2 regions of the Chromobacterium sphagni genome follow, and region 1 is predicted to be linked to the other one. Evidence: riboswitches for the same ligand, from Rfam matches in the RefSeq annotation. Region 1 holds a riboswitch; the other holds the start of a gene.
What was found. Region 1 has a riboswitch for thiamine pyrophosphate ahead of BI347_RS16580 (thiamine ABC transporter substrate-binding protein). Riboswitches for the same ligand answer to the same signal wherever they lie in the genome.

Region 1 (5,440 bases):
TCCGGCAGCCGCGCCGGCATCGCGAGGGGAGGGGCATTGAAAATCCGCCATGAGATCTGGCTATGCGTTTTGTGCGCGCCCGCGATGGCGGCCGGACTGTGTCCGCGGCCGCTGAGCGTGGGTTGGGATCAGTGGCCGCCATTCCACTACCGCACCACCCAGGGTCGGATGGCCGGCTATGCGGTGGAGGTGCTCAACGCCGCGGCGCAAAGACTGGGCTGCACCTTGGAATACCGCCAGACGCCTTGGCCGCGCACGTTGCAGCAATTGCAGACCGGTCAGCTGGATATCGCGATGCAGGCGCTGAAAACCCCCGCGCGCGAACGGTTCGCCTGGTTCGCCTCCGGCTACAGCCCCACCTTCATCCGCTTCTGGGCCCGGGCCGAGCGTGTCGACCGCTGGAAGGTGCGCAGGCTGGAGGATATCGGCAGGTTGGGGCCGTTGACGCTGGGGGTGACGCGCGGCGACAGCTTCGGCCCGCAGCTGGACGCCTGGCTGCGGGCGCCGCCGGCCAATGTCAGGGTGGAGGTGGGCGGGGAACTGGAGGGCAATCTGCGCAAGCTGCAGCTGGGGCGGGTGGATCTGCTGCTGGCGTCAGGCAACGCGGCGCGCGGCATCTTGAGCGGTTTGCCGGCCAAGCCGGCGGTCGCGCCGCTGGCGCTGTCCTGGTATGTCGGCGACGCCTATTTCGTTTTCAGCCGCGGCAGCGTGCCGGAGCCGCTGTTCCGCGCGTTTGACGGCGCGCTGCGGGAAATGAAGCGCGACGGCACCTTGCCGGCCATCTACCGCCGCAACTTCGCCGAGGCCTATCCCGTCGATTGAGGCGGCGCGCTGGGGCGGCTCAGGCCTTGAGTATCGGCAGCGGGCGGAAACGTCCGCCCAGCACATTGCGGCTGTCCTTGCCCCACCAGCTGTCTATCGCGGTGGCGTAGACCTGGCGGAAATCTATCGCGTGCTGCAGATTGCCGTCGCTGACGCCGGCCAGCTGCAGCGTCTGGCCGTATAGCCCGCCATGCACCCGCCCGCCGGCGGCGAAGTGGACGCTGGCGGTGCCGTGGTCGGTGCCGCGGTTACCGTTCTCGCGCGGGCGGCGGCCGAATTCGGCATAGCTGAGAACCAGGGTATCGTCCCAGCGGCCTTGCTGGCTCAGCTCGCTGCGCAACTGGGCCAGGCCGTCGGCCAGTTCGGCCAGCAGCCGCGCCTGCACCGGCTGCTGGTTGCCGTGGGTGTCGAAGCCGGTGAGGGTGATGCGGGCGACGGCGATGTCTACGCCGCGCGACAGGGTGTCGGAGAGCGTGCGCACCGCTTGGCCGAAGCCGCCGTTCGGTTTGGGTCCGGCCATCGGCGATTCGCTGGCGGCAGTGCGCGGCAGCGGGGCCAGGCTGGCCGCGGCCTGGCGGATGTCGCCTTCCACTTTCAGGATGTGCTCCAGCGCCGAGCCGGCGTGGCCGGGCTGCTGGTCGGCCACCAGCTTGGCCTGGCGCGCGAAATCCTGCGGATTGGACAGCACCACCGCGCGCGAGCCGCCGTCCAGCGGCCCCAGCACTTGGCTGGACAGCACCACGCCGTCGGCGGCGAAGTTTTTCGGCGTCGGCTGCTCGCGGAACAGCCGGGTCAGCCAGCCTTCGCTCAGGTATTGCTGGCTGGCGGAGGCGGTATCCCAGATTTCTATCGAGCGGAAGTGCGATAGATTGGGCTCGGGGTAACCGACGCCCTGCAATAGCGCCAGCTGCTGGTCCTGCCACAGCGGCATCAGCGGCGACAGCGCTGGATTCAGGCCGACCTCGCCGTTCAGCTGCAACACCTGCTCGCGGGCGATGGCGATGCCGGGGCGCAGCCGGTAGTAATCGGCGCTGGCGTAGGGCACCACGGTGTTGAGGCCGTCGTTGCCGCCTTTCAACTCCACCAGCACCAGCAGCCGTTGATAGCCGGCAGGCGCCAGCGCCCAACTGAGGTTGGGCAGCACCGACACCATCAGTCCGGCGCCCATGGTCTTGAGAAATTCGCGTCGCTTGAACATGGCGGTTTCCTTACTCAACCTGGTAGGCCGGGTCCAGCAGCAGCTGGGCGATGGCTTTGGCGCCGCTGGTATCCGGCGGCAGGGGATTGGCGGGCGGCAGCGCCAGCAACAGGCGGGCGCTGTCGGTGGCGCTGCGCGCATGATAGATGGCCGCCCATTCGTCGGGCTGCAGCTTCATCGAGTTGAGGCCGTTGGCGGCAAAACGGCGGATGCGTGCCTCGCGGCCGGCCATTTCGCTCATGTCGCCGTCGGCCTGGGCGAAGGCGTCGCGCGCGGGGGCGGCGTCGTGAGCGATGCGGTCGAGGAACTGCTTGCGGGTGAGCAGGGTGGCGCTGTTGATCCAGGCTTCGCCGCCGGGCCAGCCCTTGACGTTGGGCGGAGCGAACAGGTCCTGGCCCAACTGGCGGTTGAGGCCGGCTATCACCCTCCAGTCGGCCGGCATCAGGTCGAAGGTGACCAGGGTGCCGACGGTCAGTTCCACCGGCGATTTCACCAACTGGCCCTGGCTGCGCCAGAACTGCGGCGTCAGCAGCATGGCCCGCAGCAGCGGCTTGATCTGGTAATGGCTGCGGCGGAACTGCTCGGCCAGCCGGCCCACTGTCGCCGGGTCGGGCGTCGGCGACACGAAGTTGCGCCACAGCTTGTTGGTGACGAAGACCGCGGTGGCAGGCTGTTGCAGCAGCAGGTCGATCACGTCGTTGCCGTCGAAATTGCCGCGCTGGCCGAAGATCGTCTTCTCGCCGGTATCGCGCAGCCGCGGTCGCACGATGAACTGGTCATCATGGTCCAGCCCCCAGCCGGTGAAGGCGCGCGCCGCCTCGCGGATGTCCTGTTCGCTGTAATGGCCCTCGCCCAGCGTGAACAGCTCCATCACCTCGCGGGCGAAGTTCTCGTTGGGTTGTTCCTTGCGGTTGTTGGCGGTGTCCAGGTAGCGCATCATCGCCGGGTCGCGCGCCACCGCGTGCAAGAGCTGGCCGAAGTCGCCCAGCGCGTAATGGCGCAGCAGCAGGTTCTGCTGGTACATCATTTGCGGCGACCTCACCTTGTCCAGCGCCGAGACAAAGTGGTTGTGCCAGAACAGGGTCATCTTCTCGGTCAGCGGCGACGGCGTGTTGCGCATCTCGGTCAGCCACCAGCTGCGCAGTTCCACCGCATGTTGGTTGCGCTCCTGCTGCAGCGTCTTTTTCTGCTCTTCGGTGAGGCCGGGCTGGCCGGGACGCTCGAAGGGGTCGTTGGCCCAGCCGGGCGGCGGGGTGACGGCCTGGGTGGCGGTGGCCGCCAGCACCTTGTCCACCGCCGCCTCCCGGCTGAGCGGCGCGTACACGGCGATCTGCGCCGGATTGGCGCCGAAGCCGGTGCGCAGCAGCAGATGGCGGGCGCCGTCTATGCCTATGTCGGCCATGGCCAGTATGGGCAGGCTGCACAGGGAGGCGCCCAGCAGGATGTTTTTGATCATTGTTTTCACCACGGATAGCCAAAAGCGGGTTCGTTTCTCAGCTTAGCCATTTGTTCTAATACCGGTGTTAAGCGGTGGGGCCAGAGTGTTAAGTTGTATGGCCGCATCTGCGCTATACTGTCGCCCTGTCACCGGGGGTGCCCTGCAAACGGGCTGAGAGACACCCTGAGAACCTGATCTGGATCATGCCAGCGGAGGGAGCGTGATGTGCGGGATATCGCCCGCCTTGCCTGCTTGCTCCGTGGTTTCACCGCACGGAGATTGTCCATGAAGTTGTTCCCCAAACTCGCCATCATCGTTTTGAGCCTGGCCTGCCTGTCTGTTCAGGCGGCGGAATTGCGCGTGCTGGCCCACAGTTCGTTCAGCGTAGACAAGCCGCTGTTGGCGGCGTTCGAAAAGCAATACGGTGCCAAGGTGTCCATCATCAAGGCCGGCGACGCCGGCGAGATGGCCAATAAGCTGATCCTGACTAAGTCCAACCCGATCGCCGACGTGGTGTTCGGCCTGGACAACAGCCTGATCGGCAAGGCGCAGCAGGCTGGCGTGCTGGCGCCGCTGCCGGCGGAACTGGCGCGCGGCGGCAAGGTGAGTTTGCCCGGCGCGGTCGCCATCGACTACGGCTACGTCACCCTCAACTACGACAAGGCCTGGTTCGCCAAGCGCAAGCTGGCGCTGCCCAGGTCGTTGGACGATCTGACCCAGCCGGCCTACAGGGACCTGCTGGTGGTGGAGAATCCCGCCACCTCCAGCCCGGGCCTGGCCTTCCTGGCGTCCACCATCCATGCGCTGGGCGAGGACAAGGCCTTCGCCTTGTGGGGCAAGCTGCGCGACAACGGCGTGAAGGTGAGCAAGGGTTGGACCGAGGCTTATTACACCGATTTCTCCAAGAACGGCGGCGGCCGCCCCATCGTGGTGAGCTACGCCACCAGCCCGGCGGCGGAGGTGTTCTACAGCAAGGAGAAGCCTGCCGAAGCGCCTACCGCCAACCTGTTGCTGCCGGGCACGGTGTTCCGTCAGGTGGAGGGCGCGGCGCTGGTCAAGGGCGGCAAGGAACCGCAACTGGCGCAGCAGTTCATCGCTTTCCTGCGTTCCGACGCGGTACAGAAAGACATCCCCACCCGGATGTGGATGTACCCGGCGGCGGACAATATCGCGCTGGATCCGGTATTCAAGCACTCGTTGCTGCCGGTTTCGCACGACACGCCGGATGCCGCCACCCTGGCCGCCAAGCAGCGCGGCTGGATCAGCCGCTGGACGCGGGTGGTGTTGAAGTCGGCTGGCTAGTCCGGCTTGACGGGTCGATAATGCCGGTTTGTCTGAAACTGAGCGAAACGTCATGATGATCGAGGATATTGTCGCCCCTCGTCTGATCCTGCGCCATATGAGCGCAGACTTCCTGCAAGCCTGCCTGCGCGGCGATATCGACGCCGCGGCGGCGGCGCTGGGTTGCCAGCCGGACGCCGGCTGGCTGGCGGAGGGTGAACTGATGGCGATGCGGCTGGACGACATGGCGCAACAGCCGGAGTATGCGCCGTGGTCGGTGCGCGCCATGCTGCGCCGCGACGATCTGGCGATGGTGGGGCATATCAATTTTCACACCCTGCCGGGCCATCCCTATCTGCGGGGCCACGGCGACGTCGAGCTGGGATACGCCGTCTACCCGGCTTTCCGCCGCCTGGGCTATGCGCGCGAGGCGCTGCTGGCGATGGCGGGCTGGGCGGCTGGGCAGGGCGGAGTGCAGCGGCTGGTGCTGTCGATAGCGCCGGACAACCTGCCGTCGCAGCGGCTGGCGGCGCAGCTGGGCTTCGCCAAGGTGGCCCAGGTGCGCGACGACGAGGGTTGCGAAGAGGTGTTGACGGCCGATTGGCCGTTGTCTGGAGCAAGTATTTGAAGCAGTTTGACGCGCGGCGGCTGGCGCTGGCCGGCCTGCCCTTGTTGTTCTTGTCCGCGCTGGCGCTGGCGCC
Region 2 (5,440 bases), on a different contig from region 1:
GGCCATGGGCGATCAGCCAGGCGTTGACCTGCGAGAAGTGGCGGCAGCCGTGGAAGCCGCGGCTGGCCGACAGCGGCGACGGATGGGCTGCGGTCAGCGCCAGATGGCGGCTCTGGTCTATGCGCTCGGCCTTGGTCTGCGCCCAGTTGCCCCACAGCAGGAACACGCAGCCGGGGCTTTGCGCGTTGACGGCGTCGATCAGCGCGTCGCTCACCGCCTGCCAACCCAGCTTGCCGTGGCTGCCGGCCTGGTCCTGCTCCACGGTGAACACGCTGTTGAGCAGCAGCACGCCCTGTTGCGCCCAGTGGCTGAGGTCGCCGCTGGCGGGGATGCCCAGGCCCAGGTCGGCCGACAGTTCCTTGTAGATGTTGCGCAGGGACGGCGGCACCCGCACGCCGTCCGGTACCGAGAACGACAGGCCCATTGCTTCGCCGGCGCCGTGGTAGGGATCCTGGCCCAGAATCACCACCTTGACGTCGGCGGGGGCGGTGAAGGTCAGCGCGTTGAACACCTGCGGCGGCGGCGGAAACAGCGTCTTGCCGGCTTGCTGCTGCTGCGCCAGCTGGCGGTCGATGGCGGCCAGCTTGTCGGTGATGGACGGGCTGTTCAATACGGTTTCCCAGTCCGGATGGATGCGGGCCAGGGCGGGGGACAGATAGGACAGTTGTTGCATAGGTTTCTTGAAGTGACGGCGTCGGGGTTGGAGCGGTCGGCGCGGGTATTCGTTCCTGCGCCGCGCCAAGCAAAACACCGCCCGAGGGCGGTGTCGTCTCAGGGCTGGCCCGGGCTCAGTAGCGGGCGACTTTAGGGTCCACTTGGGCGGACCAGGCGTCGATGCCGCCCTTGAGGTTGATCACGTCGTCGAAGCCGGCGTTCTGCAGGAACAGCGCCACCTGGGCGCTGCGCATGCCGTGGTGGCAGATGGCGACGATGGTGGTGTCGTCCGGCAGCTCGCTCATCCGCAGCGGGATCAGGTTCATCGGGATATGGACGCTGCCTTCTATCCTGGCAAGCTGGTATTCCCATTCTTCGCGCACATCGAGCAACAGCGTGGCCGGCGCCTGGGCGTCGGCCAGCCGGGCGGCCAGCTCGGGGGCCTGGATTTCGCGCAGCATCAGAAGCTGAACCGGGCGGGTTCCACCGCCTCGAATTTTTTCAGCCGCTCGATACAGGTTTCGAACAGCGCGGTTTCGCGGAAGCTGGTTTCGGTTTCGCGCTGGATCAGCTTGCAGCTCATCACCGGCAGGTCGCCCACCACCATGATCAGGCGGCCGCCGACGGCCAGCTGGTCTTTCAGTTCCTGCGGCACTACCGGCAGCGAACCGCCGACCACGATCACGTCGAACGGCGCCTGCTCCGGCAGGCCCAGCACGCCGTCGCCTTCCACCAGGCTGACATTGCGGATGCCGGCTTTCTTCAGATTGGCGGCGGCCCGTTCTTTTTGCGCGGCATCGATTTCCACGCTCACCACCTGTTTGCCGAGTTTGGCCAGCAGCGCGGTCAGATAGCCGCTGCCGGTGCCGATTTCCAGGATCTTGTCGGAGGGCTGGATGGCGGCGTCTTGCGCCAGGCGGGCTTCCATCTTGGGCTGCAGCATCTTGCTGCCGTTGGGCAGCGGCAGTTCGGTATCGACAAAGGCCATCTGGCGCTGGTTGTCGGCCACGAAGTCTTCGCGTTTCACGTGAAACAGCAGATCCAGCACGGTCTGATCCAGAACTTCCCACGGCCGAATCTGCTGTTCGACCATGTTGAAACGGGTTTTTTCGAAATCCATCAACTTAAACTCCGGAGGGCTGGGAGTCCGCTCCGCCATTGGAGCCAGGGCTGCGGCGGCAAGGACTCGTGTCATGACGATAACTTGCGATTATCCCATATTTGCCTTACCTTCACAGCATCGCTAGGGGTCCTGCGCCTGGCGTTCGGCGTGATCGGCTACCACAGTGTAGGACATCGGGCTGAAAGATAGGGCGCGGGTGAGAAATACCCTTGGAACCTGACCCGGATAATACCGGCGTAGGGAAGCGTCACCTGTCCGGGATAGCCCACCATCCCGCTGCAGCCGGCACCCAGCCGAACCGCTCCTTGCGCCGCTTCATCGCCTTGGAGACCCGCCCGATGAACGCGCCCGTAAACAAGCAGATGGTGGTGGACGCCGCCGCCATCCAGCCGCTTCCCAATTCCCGCAAAATATATGTAGAGGGCAGCCGCTCCGACTTGCGCGTGCCGATGCGCGAGATCAGCCAGTCCGATACTCCCACCCAGTTCGGCGGCGAGAAAAATCCGCCGATCTACGTCTACGACTGCAGCGGTCCGTACAGCGACCCCCAGGCGGAAATCGACATCCAGAGCGGCCTGGCGCCGTTGCGCGCCGGCTGGATCGCCGAGCGCGGCGACTGCGAGCAGCTTGACGGCCTGTCCAGCGAATACGGCCGCGCCCGTGAAGCCGACCCCAAGCTGGCCGAGCTGCGCTTCAACCTCAAGCGCCAGCCGCGCCGCGCCAAGGCCGGCCGCAACGTCACCCAGATGCATTACGCCCGCCGCGGCGTCATTACGCCGGAGATGGAATTCGTCGCCATCCGCGAAAACCTCAACCGCAACGCTTATGTGGAATCGCTGAAGTCAGCCGGCAATTCCCGGCTGCTGGAACTGATGACGCGCCAGCATGCCGGCCACAGCTTCGGCGCCAATCTGCCGGAAGAGATCACCGCGGAATTCGTGCGCCAGGAAGTGGCCGCCGGCCGCGCCATCATTCCGGCCAACATCAATCACCCGGAATCCGAGCCCATGATCATTGGCCGCAATTTCCTGGTGAAGATAAACGGCAATATCGGCAATAGCGCGGTAACGTCGTCGATATCTGAAGAAGTGGACAAGATGACCTGGGGCATACGCTGGGGCGCCGACACCATCATGGACCTGTCCACCGGCAAGAACATCCACGAAACGCGCGAGTGGATTCTGCGCAACAGTCCGGTGCCTATCGGCACGGTGCCGATCTACCAGGCGCTGGAGAAGGTGAACGGCAAGGCCGAGGACCTGACCTGGGAGATCTTCAAGGACACGCTGATCGAGCAGGCCGAGCAGGGCGTCGACTACTTCACCATCCATGCCGGGGTGCGGCTGCAGTACGTGCCGCTGACCGCCGGCCGCATGACCGGCATCGTGTCCCGCGGCGGCTCCATCATGGCCAAGTGGTGCCTGGCGCATCACCGGGAAAATTTCCTGTACACCCATTTTGAAGAGATCTGCGAAATCATGAAGGCCTACGATGTGGCCTTCAGCCTGGGCGACGGCCTGCGTCCGGGCTCCGCCTGGGACGCCAACGACGCGGCGCAGCTGGGCGAACTGAAAACCCTGGGCGAACTGACCCAGATCGCCTGGCGGCATGATGTCCAGGTGATGATCGAAGGCCCGGGCCACGTGCCGATGCAACTGATCAAGGAAAACATGGACAAGGAGCTGGAGTGGTGCCACGAAGCGCCGTTCTATACCTTGGGGCCGCTGACCACCGACATCGCGCCCGGCTACGACCACATCACCTCCGCCATCGGCGCGGCGCAGATAGGGTGGTACGGCACCGCCATGCTCTGTTACGTCACCCAGAAGGAACATCTGGGCCTGCCCAACAAGAACGACGTCAAGGAAGGCATCATCACCTACAAGCTGGCGGCGCACGCGGCCGACCTGGCCAAGGGACATCCCGGCGCGCAGATCCGCGACAACGCCTTGAGCAAGGCGCGCTTCGAATTCCGCTGGGAAGACCAGTTCAACCTGGGACTGGACCCGGACAAGGCGCGCGACTTCCACGACGAAACGCTGCCGAAGGACAGCGCCAAGGTGGCGCATTTCTGCAGCATGTGCGGCCCGCACTTCTGTTCGATGAAAATCACCCAGGATGTGCGCGAATTCGCCGCCAAGCACGGCGTCAGCGATGAAGAGGCCTTGCGCAAGGGCATGGAAGTGAAGGCGGTGGAGTTTGTGAAGGGCGGCTCCAAGCTGTACGACAAGGTGTAAGGCCGCGTTGGCAGTCCGGCCGGCGGCAAGGCGCCGGCCGGGCGGATGGAAAGAATGCCGTTCACTGGATTTTGCGTGGGCGGCATTTTCTGTTTCGCCGCGGCGGCCGGAATGGAGGTCTGCCGCTCATCGCGGCTGCATTGCCGCGCCCGGGCGGCTAACATGGAGTGGTTGTCAAGCACGGGAGTGAGAGATGGATACCAGCAGCCATTTATTGCCCGGCCTGTTCCGCCAGCTGGGCCTGGCCGACGAGCCGGCCGCCATCCGCGCCTTCATCGCCAGCCATCCGCTGCCGCCGCGCGTTGCGCTCGCCGATGCGCCGTTCTGGAGCGCGTCACAGGCGGCGTTTCTGCGTCAGGCGCTGGAGAGCGACGCCGAGTGGAGCGAGGCGGTGGATGAATTGGCGGTATTGTTGCAGCAGGCGGAGGGCTGAGCGCGGGATTGTGGATAAACGCGCTCCCGGACGGCAGACTGTGGATAGATGGATTTCGCGTGATGGTTTGAGTACTTCGCACAGACAAATGGCAGCCTTGGCGGCTGCCGTTTTGCGTCTTCCCGCCGTAGCGGCGGCCGCCATTTTGCTGCGCTATCTTATCGAAATCTCCAATTTTTCAGTGGTTTATTTATCAAAATGGCATTGAATAGCCGGCAACGGCGATATAGCTTTAATAAGATTCATGACAATGGTAGAAGACGGTATGAAGCAGACCGATCAGACCCTGCTGGAGCAGTTGCGCATCACCGAGTTTGAAATCGACCAGCGCAAACAGCTGTTCGCTTTGGCAACGCGCGATGAGTTGCTGCTACGCGCCGCCGGCGTGCTGATAGAGGCGCAATTGGACGAACTGGTGGAGCGTTTCTACGAATTGCAGACCAGCACGCCGGAAATCGCGCTGCTGATTGGCGACGCCGACACCCTGCAGCGGTTGCGCAGCGCTCAGCGTCGCTACGTGATAGACCTGTTCAGCGGCGTCTACGATCTGGAATACGTCAACAACCGCCTGCGCATCGGCCTGGTGCACAAGCGCATTGGCGTGGAGCCCAAGCTGTACTTGGCCGCCATCCATACCTTGCGCTCGCTGCTGTCCGTCCAATTGAGCAAGCTGATCCCCGACGACGATGTGCGCGTGCAGACCCTGTTGTCTATGGACAAGCTAGTGATGTTCGACATCGCGCTGGTGTTCGAAACCTATATCCGCAGCCTGGTGGCGGAAATCGAAACCTCGCGCAACAAGTCGGAGCAGTATGCGCAGGTGTTGGAGGAAAAAGTGGTGATACGCACCCGCCAGTTGGAGGAGCTGTCGCGCACCGATCCGCTGACCAGCCTGCTCAACCGCCGCTATCTGGACGAAACCCTCACCCGGGTGCTGCGCAGTGCGCAGCGGCGGCATGAGAAGGTTACGATGGTGTACCTGGATGTGGACGA

Region 2: another riboswitch for thiamine pyrophosphate. It lies ahead of thiC (phosphomethylpyrimidine synthase ThiC); the one in region 1 lies ahead of BI347_RS16580 (thiamine ABC transporter substrate-binding protein).

What each region holds. Positions count from the first base shown of each region.
Region 1 is NZ_MKCS01000002.1:157,594-163,033, forward strand. It holds gene BI347_RS16565 (substrate-binding periplasmic protein) at 37-822, shown strand; gene BI347_RS16570 (DUF1501 domain-containing protein) at 842-2,020, opposite strand; gene BI347_RS16575 (DUF1800 domain-containing protein) at 2,031-3,476, opposite strand; TPP riboswitch at 3,600-3,694, shown strand; gene BI347_RS16580 (thiamine ABC transporter substrate-binding protein) at 3,744-4,760, shown strand; gene BI347_RS16585 (GNAT family N-acetyltransferase) at 4,813-5,367, shown strand; gene BI347_RS16590 (ABC transporter permease) at 5,364-5,440, shown strand, end outside.
Region 2 is NZ_MKCS01000001.1:167,609-173,048, forward strand. It holds gene BI347_RS00835 (uracil-DNA glycosylase) at 1-673, opposite strand, end outside; gene BI347_RS00840 (rhodanese-like domain-containing protein) at 789-1,115, opposite strand; gene BI347_RS00845 (protein-L-isoaspartate O-methyltransferase family protein) at 1,115-1,774, opposite strand; TPP riboswitch at 1,890-2,037, shown strand; gene thiC (phosphomethylpyrimidine synthase ThiC) at 2,116-4,014, shown strand; gene BI347_RS00855 (DUF2789 domain-containing protein) at 4,208-4,447, shown strand; gene BI347_RS00860 (GGDEF domain-containing protein) at 4,713-5,440, shown strand, end outside.